3 regions of the Mesorhizobium sp. CA4 genome follow, and region 2 is predicted to be linked to each of the others. Evidence: predicted binding sites of a transcription regulator. Region 2 holds the regulator's gene; each other region holds the start of a gene.
What was found. Region 2 encodes PhoB, which activates phosphate uptake and scavenging genes when phosphate is short. Its sites were predicted from a motif close to TGTCATNNANCTGTCAT; they were not measured.
Positions count from the first base shown of each region.

Region 1: a site for PhoB is predicted at 1,375-1,391, ahead of LB528_RS12750 (alkaline phosphatase D family protein). Genes of this name have one in related genera too.
Region 3: a site for PhoB is predicted at 1,910-1,926, ahead of LB528_RS01995 (DUF1045 domain-containing protein). Genes of this name have one in related genera too.

Region 1 covers NZ_JAIUHK010000012.1:128,894-132,169, forward strand. The annotation lists gene LB528_RS12745 (MFS transporter) at 1-1,198, shown strand, start outside; gene LB528_RS12750 (alkaline phosphatase D family protein) at 1,464-3,038, shown strand; gene LB528_RS12755 (hypothetical protein) at 3,250-3,276, opposite strand, start outside.
Region 2 covers NZ_JAIUHK010000004.1:95,930-99,205, reverse strand. The annotation lists gene LB528_RS04810 (ROK family protein) at 234-1,469, shown strand; gene phoB (phosphate regulon transcriptional regulator PhoB) at 1,631-2,320, opposite strand; gene phoU (phosphate signaling complex protein PhoU) at 2,337-3,044, opposite strand; gene pstB (phosphate ABC transporter ATP-binding protein PstB) at 3,065-3,276, opposite strand, start outside.
Region 3 covers NZ_JAIUHK010000002.1:73,932-77,207, forward strand. The annotation lists gene LB528_RS01990 (alpha-D-ribose 1-methylphosphonate 5-triphosphate diphosphatase) at 1-1,045, opposite strand, end outside; gene LB528_RS01995 (DUF1045 domain-containing protein) at 1,066-1,773, opposite strand; gene iolB (5-deoxy-glucuronate isomerase) at 2,013-2,828, opposite strand; gene LB528_RS02005 (DUF3329 domain-containing protein) at 2,843-3,055, opposite strand; gene iolE (myo-inosose-2 dehydratase) at 3,132-3,276, opposite strand, start outside.

The DNA of each region.
Region 1 (3,276 bases), on a different contig from region 2:
GCTTCGCTCCGCGCCGTCGGTGATGATGGTGCCGCTGGAGGAAAGCTTCGGCTGGCGTCGCGACGTGACGTCCTGGGCCGCCAGCGTCGGCATCCTGCTTTACGGCTTGACCGGACCGTTCGCCGCCGCGCTGATGGAACGCATCGGGCTGCGCCGTACGCTGCTTGGCGCGCTGCTGGTGATGTCGGGATCGACCGCGCTCAGCCTGTTCATGACTGAGCCCTGGCATCTTTTCCTCACCTGGGGCGTGTTTTCCGGCGTCGGTTCGGGCGCGGTGGCGAGCGTGCTGGGCGCCACCATCGTCAATCGCTGGTTCAAGACCAATCGCGGCCTGATGATGGGCCTGATGTCGGCCTCCAGCGCCACCGGCATGCTGGTGTTCCTGCCGGTGATCGCCTCGCTGGCGCAAAGCGGCGGCTGGAAGCCTGTCGCGACCGCCGTGGCGCTGACCACCGCCGCGCTGATCCCATTCGTCCTCCTGCTGGTGCCGGAACGCCCGGCTTCGATCGGCCAGGTGCGCTACGGCGCCGATGCGAATGACCTGCCGCCGGTGTCGCCGGCATCGCAGGGCAATTTCCTGGCGCATACGCTGAACACGCTGCGCCGCGCGGCCGGTACCCGGGTGTTCTGGTACCTGTTTGCCACCTTCTTCGTCTGCGGCTTCACCACCAATGGTCTCGTCGGCACGCATCTCATCGCCTTCTGCGGCGATATGGGCATCGGCGAGGTGCAGGCGGCCGGGCTGTTGTCGATGATGGGCATTTTCGACCTGATCGGCACGACGTTGTCCGGCTGGCTCACCGACCGTTTCGACCCGCGCAAGCTGCTCGGCGTGTATTACGCCGTGCGTGGGCTGTCGCTGATCTACCTGCCCTATTCCGGCTTCTCCGCGACCAGCCTGATAATCTTCGCCGTGCTCTACGGGCTCGACTGGATCGCCACCGTGCCGCCGACGCTGCGGCTGGCCAACGAGGCTTTCGGCGACCGCAGCGGGCCGATCGTGTTCGGCTGGATCGTCGCCGGACACCAGATCGGCGCCGCGGCCGCCGCCGCCTTCGGCGGCACGATGCGCGAGCTGCAGGGCAATTACGAGCTGGCCTTCCTGATCGCCGGCATGACGGGCATCGCGGCGGCGTGTATCTCGCTCTTGATCAACACCGACAGGCCGGCGTTCGAGCCGGAGCCGCAGGCGGCTTGAGCACCGCTAATCTCCCTCCTTGAGGGGGAGATGGCCGCGAAGCGGTCAGAGGGGTCGTCTCACATAGATCACCGACGATGTCTGTGTCACCGAGCGCGTTGCCGCTCCACGCCAGGCGACCCCTCTGTCGCCTTTGGCGACATCTCCCCTCGAGGGGGAGAAGATATCCTGTTCACTGTTATCAAAACTTCATGGTTCCGAGACACGCCTGAAACATTCAGGCGAGAGCTTGGCGGTCCCGTTCAAAGCCCATCCGGAGACAGCCATGAACAAGATCTTATTGACCCGCCGCGCTTTCGTCACCTCGGCCAGCGCCTTTGGCCTTGTCGGCGCCTCCGGTCTTGCGCTGCCCTATTATTCCCGCGCCAATCAGCGTCCGGCCTTCACGCATGGCGTCCAGTCCGGCGACGTCGACGCCACGTCGGGCATGGTGTGGACCCGCACCGATCGCCCGGCGCGCGTGATGTATGAAGTGTCGACCACCGAAAGCTTCGCCAATGCGACGCGGCTCGCGCCGCTCGATACCTCGCCGGCCAGCGACTACACGGTGAAGCGGCTGCTCACCGATCTCGCCTCCGACCAGGACATCTTCTATCGCATGGTCGCCGCCGACCTCTCCGACATCAATGCCGTGTCCGAGCCGATCGTCGGCCGCTTCCGCACCGCGCCGTCCTCGAAGCGCGATGTGCGCTTCGCCTGGTCGGGCGACACCGCCGGCCAGGGCTGGGGCATCGACGAGACCGGCATGAAGACCTATTCGACCATCGCCAAGCACACGCCGGATTTCTTCCTGCATTCCGGCGACACGATCTATGCCGACGGCGCCTTGAAGGATGAAGTCGACCTGCCCGGCGGCGGCAAGTGGAAGAACGTCGTCATGCTCGACGGCAAGCGCAAGGTCGCCGAGACGCTGGACGAGTATCGCGACCAGTGGAAATACAACATGATGGACAAGCATGTGCTTGCCCTCTCAGCGATCTGCCCGACCTTCTACCAGTGGGACGACCATGAGGTGCTCAACAACTGGTCGGACTCGAAAGACCTGACCGCCGACGACCGCTACAAGGAAAAGTCGATCCATGTGCTGGCGGCCAGGGCCGCGCGCGCCTTCCATGAGATGACGACCATCCGCTACGAGCCGTCGGAGCCAGGCCGCGTCTACCGCAAGGTCTCGCATGGGCCGCTGCTCGACGTGTTCTTCCTCGACATGCGCTCCTATCGCGGCCCGAACGGTCCCAATCTGCAGGAAACGCTGACGCCGAAGTCGCGCATGATCGGCGAAGAGCAGTCCAAGTGGCTGAAGCGCGGGCTGGCGAATTCCAAGGCGACGTGGAAGATCATCGCCGCCGACATGCCACTCAGCCTCGTCGTCTGGAATGACGCGGCGAAGAAGGTCGGCTTCGAGGCCGTCAGCAACAACGACAATGGCGCGCCGAAGGGCCGCGAGCTCGAATTTGCCGACGTGCTGCGCTTCATCAAGAATGCCGGCATCACTAACACGGTGTGGCTGACCGCCGACGTCCACTACACGGCGGCGCATTACTACAACCCCGACAAGGCGCAGTTCCAGGACTTCAACCCGTTCTGGGAATTCGTTTCAGGCCCGATCCATGCCGGCAGCTTCGGCCCCAACGATCTCGATATGACTTTTGGGCCGGAGCTGAAGTTCATCAAGGCGCCGACCGCCGAACAGGGCCAGAACCTGCCGCCGTCAGCCGGCCTGCAGTTCTTCGGGCTGGTCGATATTTCCGGTGCGACGGAGCAGCTGACGGTGCGCTTGATGGATCGCGATGACAACGAGCTTTACAAGGTGACGCTCGATCCGGTGCGGTCCGCGTAAGGTCGGCGCGAGGCACACCCCTCTCTGCCCTGCCGGGCATCTCCCCGGAAGGGGGGAGATTGGCAGCTTCGACCCTGCCGCTCGTCTTTCAGCGCTGGAGATTGGCGAAAGCCGACGCGACATCCGATCTCCCCCCTTGCGGGGGAGATGCCCGGCAGGGCAGAGAGGGGTGTGCCGGAACGCTACGCTTGTCGTATTGCAGCCGCGACCGTCAGTCCGGATAGCAAGCCCGTGGAAC
Region 2 (3,276 bases):
TGACTGGCCCGAAGGCCGGCACAGAGGCTTTTTTTCGAGCCTCAAAAAAATATTGGTCCAGCAAAACGACCCTGTCAACTGCGATTTTGATGGGTTTTGATGGGTCCAGGCATTTTTTCGACGTCCGCAATAATAATGACATGGACCTTGGCTTCTGCCACAATCCCTAGCGTGTCAGCGACAGGCCATGGCATCATCACAAGGCCGCGATGACCGGGAGGACGTGCAGGACAATGTCGGTCGGAATCCGTCACGACGATTTGCGCCGGCGCAACCGCGCCATGGTGATTTCGGCGGTGCGCCGCGCCGGCCAGCCATCGCGGACGGAGATTGCCGCCACCACCGGGCTCAGCCACTCGACCATTTCGGCGATCTCCGCCGATCTGATCCAGGAGGGCATCCTCGCCGAAAGCAAGGCCAGCGAGCCGACGGCGTTGAAACGCGGCCGGCCGCAGGTCGGCCTGGCGCTGAACCCCGAAGCCGCCGCGGTGCTGACCGTGGTTTTGTCGCTGAACTTCCTGTCGGTTGCCGTCATCGACTATGCCGGCCAGGTGGTTTCCGAGGAGCAGCATCGCCTGGACACGCTCGTCATGCCGCGCGATGAGCTGATCGGCGAATGCATGGCGATTGTCCGGCGCCGGCTGCAGGATCCCGACCTCGACGTGGGCAGCGTCGCCCGCATCGCCATGGGCATTCAGGGCATCACCGATACCCATTCACGCGCCATGCTGTGGTCGCCGATCACGCCGCTGACCGATATCCCCTTTGCCGATCTCCTCGAGAAGGAATTCGGCATCCCGGCCACCACGGAGAACGACTGCAACATGATGGCGGTGGCGCTGCAGTGGCGCGATCCCGAGCGCTATCGCGACGACTTCATCGCCATCCTCTTGTCGCACGGCATCGGCATGGGCCTGGTGTTGAAGGGCGCGCTGTTCACCGGCACGCATTCCTCGGGCGGTGAGTTCGGCCATATGATCCATCGTCCGGGCGGAGCGCTTTGCCGCTGCGGCCGCCGCGGCTGCGTCGAGGCCTATGCCGGCAATTATGCCATCTGGCGCAGCGCCATGGGCATAAGCGAGGATGCCACGCCGACCGATGTCGGCGACGCCGACATGCGCGCGCTTGCCGCAAAGGCGCGTCAGCAGGATGGCCCCGAGCGCGAGGCCTATCGCCGGGCCGGCGAGGCGCTCGGCTTCAGCCTCGGCAGCCTGTTCGCCCTCATCGATCCGGCGCCCGTCGCCATGGTCGGCGTCAGCGCGGCCGCCTTCGACCTGATCGAACCGGCGCTGCGCGAGGCGATCGCCCAGACGGCCGGCGGCCAGCACTCCGAATCGATCTCCTTCGACACTGAGCCGAACGAACTGCCGCTGATCCGCGAAGGCTGCGCCATGCGCGCGCTGACCTTCGTCGACCAGGAGATTTTCGCGCCGGGAGGCCAGGCAAGAGCGGGCAAGCACGTCGAATAGCGGCGAGCCAGATGCCGGGATACGCTGAGATTCAGGTCAGGCCGAGTCGAGAATGGTGGGTTCCGAGAACCGGAACGGAGCGTACCTTAGGCACGTGAGTACCGGAGGCGCAGGAAGTCGCCGTTCGCCGGCCGGCCTCACCTGAATCTCGGCGTATCCCCCTAATCTTCCCTGATCGCGTAACCCGCCCCGCGGATGGTGCGGATGACGTCCGGCATGCGGCCGTTGTTGACGGCCTTGCGCAGGCGTCCGACATGGACGTCCACGGTGCGCTCGTCGATATAGATCGTCTCGCCCCAGACATTGTCGAGCAGCTGGCTGCGCGAGAACACGCGACCGGGGTGGCGCATCATGAATTCGAGCAGGCGGAACTCGGTCGGGCCGAGCCTGATCTCGCTCTTCTTGCGGTAGACGCGGTGCGACTCGCGGTCGAGCACGATGTCGCCGACCTTGAGCACGCTGGACAGCACCTCCGGCTTGGCGCGGCGCAGCAGCGCCTTGACGCGCGCCATGAACTCCGGCGTCGAGAACGGCTTGACCAGATAATCGTCGGCGCCGGTCGAGAGGCCGCGCACGCGGTCGCTTTCTTCTCCGCGCGCCGTCAGCATGATGATCGGCAGCCGCTCGGTCTCGGGCCGCATCCTCAGACGCCGGCAGAGCTCGATGCCGGAAACCGCCGGCACCATCCAGTCGAGCACGAGCAGGTCGGGAACGTTTTCCTGAAGGCGGATTTCGGCCTCGTCGCCGCGGGTCACCACTTCGACCTGGTAACCCTCGGATTCGAGATTGTAGCGGAGCAGCACCCCCAGCGGCTCCTCGTCCTCCACCACCATGATGCGTGGCGCGATCATCTGGCAGTTACCCCTGTCAGGCCGCCGGCGCCGACATTGCCGTCTCGTCCTGCTTGGGGCGGTTGGCGGGCAATTGCGTGCCGGTCAGCACATAGTAGGCGTTCTCGGCGATGTTGGTCACATGATCGCCGATGCGCTCGAGATTCTTGGCGCAGAACAGAAGATGCGTGCAAGCGGTGATGTTGCGCGGATCTTCCATCATGTAGGTCAGGAGCTCGCGGAAGACGGATGTGTATTTGACGTCGATGCGCTCGTCGTCGTTGCGAAGCTTGGCCAGCGCCGTGGCGTCGCCCACCGTATATTCCTGGATCACGGCCTGGACCTGGATCAGCACCATCTGCGCCATGGAATCGATCGAATGCGTGAGGTCGCGCGGCGCGGCGCTGACGCCGACCGAGCCGACGCGCTTGGCGATGTTCTTGGCGAGATCGCCGATGCGTTCGAGGTCACCCGCCATGCGGATCGAGCCGACCACGTTGCGAAGATCATCGGCCATCGGCTGGCGCTTGGCGATCAGCGTAATGGCGCGGTCGTCGAGTTCGCGCTGACGCGCGTCCATGATGGCGTCGTCGGAGACGACGCGCTGCGCCAGCGCATTGTCGGTCTCGAGCAGCGCCCTGGTCGATGCGCCGACCATGGAGGCGGCGAGATCGCCCATGTCATTGATGAGCCGGCTGATCTGCCTCAGATCTTCGTCGAAGGAAGCGACGGTATGTTCGGCCATGATGATGTCCTCGTATGAGCTCAGCCGAAGCGGCCGGTGATGTAGTCCTGGGTGCGCTTCTCGCGGGGCGAGGTGAAGATCTTCTCGGTCCGGTCGAACTCCACCAGCTCACCCAGATACATGAACGCCGTCTGCCGCGACACGCGCGCCGCCTGCTGCATGTTGTGGGTGACGATGACGATCGTGTAGTCGACCTGCAATTCGTCGATCAGTTCCTCGATCTTGGCGGTCG
Region 3 (3,276 bases), on a different contig from region 2:
CGATGACGCCGCGGTCGTTGAGGCCGATTGCTTCGGCCGGGTTCTTCGAGACCATGGCGACCGCCTGCGGCAGCGAAATGCGGTCGACGAGATCGCCGAGGAAGAAGGCGGACTGGATCAGGCTGAAGGGAATGTAGTCGGACGAAAGGATGTCCAGCAGGCCGTCGGCGGCGAGCGTGCGCGCCGAGACATTGCCGGAATGCGAGGCGCCGCGCATGACATTCGGCGCGCCCATCAGCACGCCGAGGCCCGCCGCCTTCGAGGCCTTGGCCGCCTCTTTCGTCGTCGGGAACTCGGCGACGCGCACGCCCTGCTCGATCGCTTCGTCGACATGGCCGGCGGTCGCGTCGTCATGGCTGGCCAGCACAATGCCGCGCTCATGGCAGGCGGCCGAGATGAAGACGCGGTTCGGACCGGAATTGCGAGCCGATTCCGCCATCCGCTTCTCGCAGAATTTCTGGAAGTCGTGGTCCGTCAGCTTCAGCTTGCGCTGGTAGTAATAGGCATAAGTCTCGAGGTTGACGAACTGGCGCTGTCCAGGCGCATGGTCCATCAGCGAGGCGAGCTTCACCCGCTCGTTGGTCTCGAAATTGGCGAAGGCCTTGAGGCAGTCCGGCGCCGAGACCTCGCAGCGCAGGTGGATGAAATGGTCGGCCCTGAGCCGATCCTGGCGCACGCTGTCCTCGATCGCGTCGGCGAGCTTGCGGACGTCGTCGGACTTCAGGTCGGCGTCATCGTCCATGCCGACGCGCAAGGCGTCGAGTACGGTGGTGATGCCGGCGGTCGCCACCTGGGCGTCATGGGCAAGCACGGCGGCGATCGGGTTCCAGCGCACTTTCGGGCGCGGCGCGTAATGGCCCTCGAGGTGGTCGGTGTGCAGCTCGACGAGGCCCGGGATGATGTAGTCGCCGCCCATATCCTCGCCGGTGCGGGCAGCACCCGGCTCGACGGCGGCAATCAGGCCGTCGCGCAACAAAAGCGAGCCCTCGATGATTTCATCGGGCAGCACGATGCGGGCATTGGTGAGAACGGTTTCGGCGGTCATCTTGGGCGGTCCTATATCAATCAAGCTGTTTTGCGGGCAGGGCCGCGGCCAAGCGCATGGTGGGAAAGCACCATGAATGGGGCGCCGGGTTCGCTTTCGACAAACAAGGTCAGCGCATCCACCGGCACCGGCTGCCGCAGCACATCGGCGAACAGGCCGTCGATCGCCGCGCGAAGACGTGGGCTTTCCTCTGGCCCGACGCGCCCCGACAGCGTCATGTGGAAGCGGAACGTGTCGAAGACGTAGGGATAGCCCCATTGGCAAAGGTTGCGAAACTCCTCCGGGTTCAGCGCATCGGGGCTGCGGCGCTCGATCTCGGCCTCGGTCAGCGGCGCGCGGAACGGGTCAAAGGCGCGCACCACCTCGCCGGCGAAATCGTGGAGCGGCGCAAACTGCGTTTCCGGCACCAGCGCGAAGAAGCCGTCGATCTGGCCGACGACCAGACGCGGGATGACGACCGGCGGCGTCGCCGCGGCAAAACTGTCGAGCGCGGCGCGCAGCGAGGCTTCCGTCTCGTTCGGCGCCAGCCGGAACGGCGCCTTCAGCGTGGCATGGAATCCGTAGCGCCGGGCGGAGGCGGTGTGGAAGGCGACTTCCGCGGCCGACAGATCGCCCACGGCCTCGACCGGCCGCGTCGCCGCGCCGAACGGGTCGCGGCCCAGCCAGTTGGCGGCAATGCGCGCCAGCTTCTCGTCCTGCCCCGGGGTATAGTAGATGGCGTAGCGCATGGGCGTTCCTCGTCAAGCGCGCTGCGCCCCGAAGGATTATGCGACGCGCTTCAAGTCATTGTTTCGGCAAGTCGTGGCCCAAACGCCGGAGCGCTTGCGGCGACATGCACCGGAACCGCTGCCATAGGTGATTTCCATGACGGATTGACGAAGCTTTCATGGGTTTTCGAGGGCAAGTCCAGCACGGAGCTCGTTAGCCGACGATTTTCCGGACTGGACCAACGGCTTTGCCGGCCTGCCTATCCGGCCTTCATCAGCCATTCGTGCTCGGCCGCGTTGTGGAACTTCCACGTCCGCTTCGGTCCGGCCATGACGTTGAGGTAATAAAGGTCGTAGCCGTGGCAGGCCGCGCAGGGGTGATAGCCCTTGGGTACCAGCACGACATCGCCGTCCTCGATCGCCATCGCTTCGTCCAACTCCCGCACGCCGTTGCGGTCGGCATCGGTGTAGACGCGCTGAAAGGCAAAGCCCTGCGTCGGGTTGAGTCGATGGTAATAGGTTTCCTCGAGATAGGATTCGGCCGGCAGATTGTCCTGGTCGTGCTTGTGTGGCGGATAGCTCGACGTATGGCCGCCGGGCGTGATCACCTCGACCACCAGCAGCGAATCCGCCGGCTTGCCCTCGGGCAGGATGTTGGTGACGTAACGCGTGTTGGTGCCCTTGCCGCGCACTTCCTGGCCGAGATCGTCAGGCCCGATGACGCGCACCGGCAGGCCGCCGCTTAAGCCGGGCGCCGAGCAGACGGCGAGCTCCAGTTCGGTATCGGCGGTCACCGACCAGTCCGAGCCCTGCGGCACATAGACCGACCATGGCTTGCCTTCAAAGGGCGACATGCGCTCGCCGAGCAGGCCGAGATCCTTGCCGCCGGCCGACGCCTTGCCCTTGCCGGTGACGAACACCAGGCACACCTCGCGCTCTGCCGTCTTGCCCGACGCCGTCTCGCCCGGACGAAGCCGATGCAGATCGAAACCGACATAGGTCCAGCCGGCGCTTTGCGGCGTGACGTGGGCGACATGGCCGTGGCCCCTATCGGCCTTGACGAGCAGTTTCGACATGGGAGCTCCTTTGATCATTCCTTCGGCTCGGCCGGAGGCTTAGCCTCTTCCACCGGCTTGTAGAGGTAGAAAAACTGCCACACCGCGTAGCCGGCGAAGCCGAGGGCGATGACGCCCCAGAAGGGCGTGCCGGAGGCGAACTCGATCACCGACCAGGCCAGGCAGACGGCGACGACGGCGATACGGCGCCACAGCGGCCGGAAGAAGGGATGCTCATAATCTTTCATCGCGCCAATCCAGGATTTGCCCAAAGCGCAACGGATAAACCGCGCGCCCCGACTAATCCATCATTCAATCCACCGTTCAGGCCGGAAAACCTTGCGTCTCGACCGTATAGCCGGCGTCGGTCATCACCCGCATCAGCTCCTTGTGGCCGACCTGAGCCATCTTGAGCGGCGGGTTCTTCTTCGGATCCTGCTCGGCCTCGACCACGAACCAGCCTTCATAG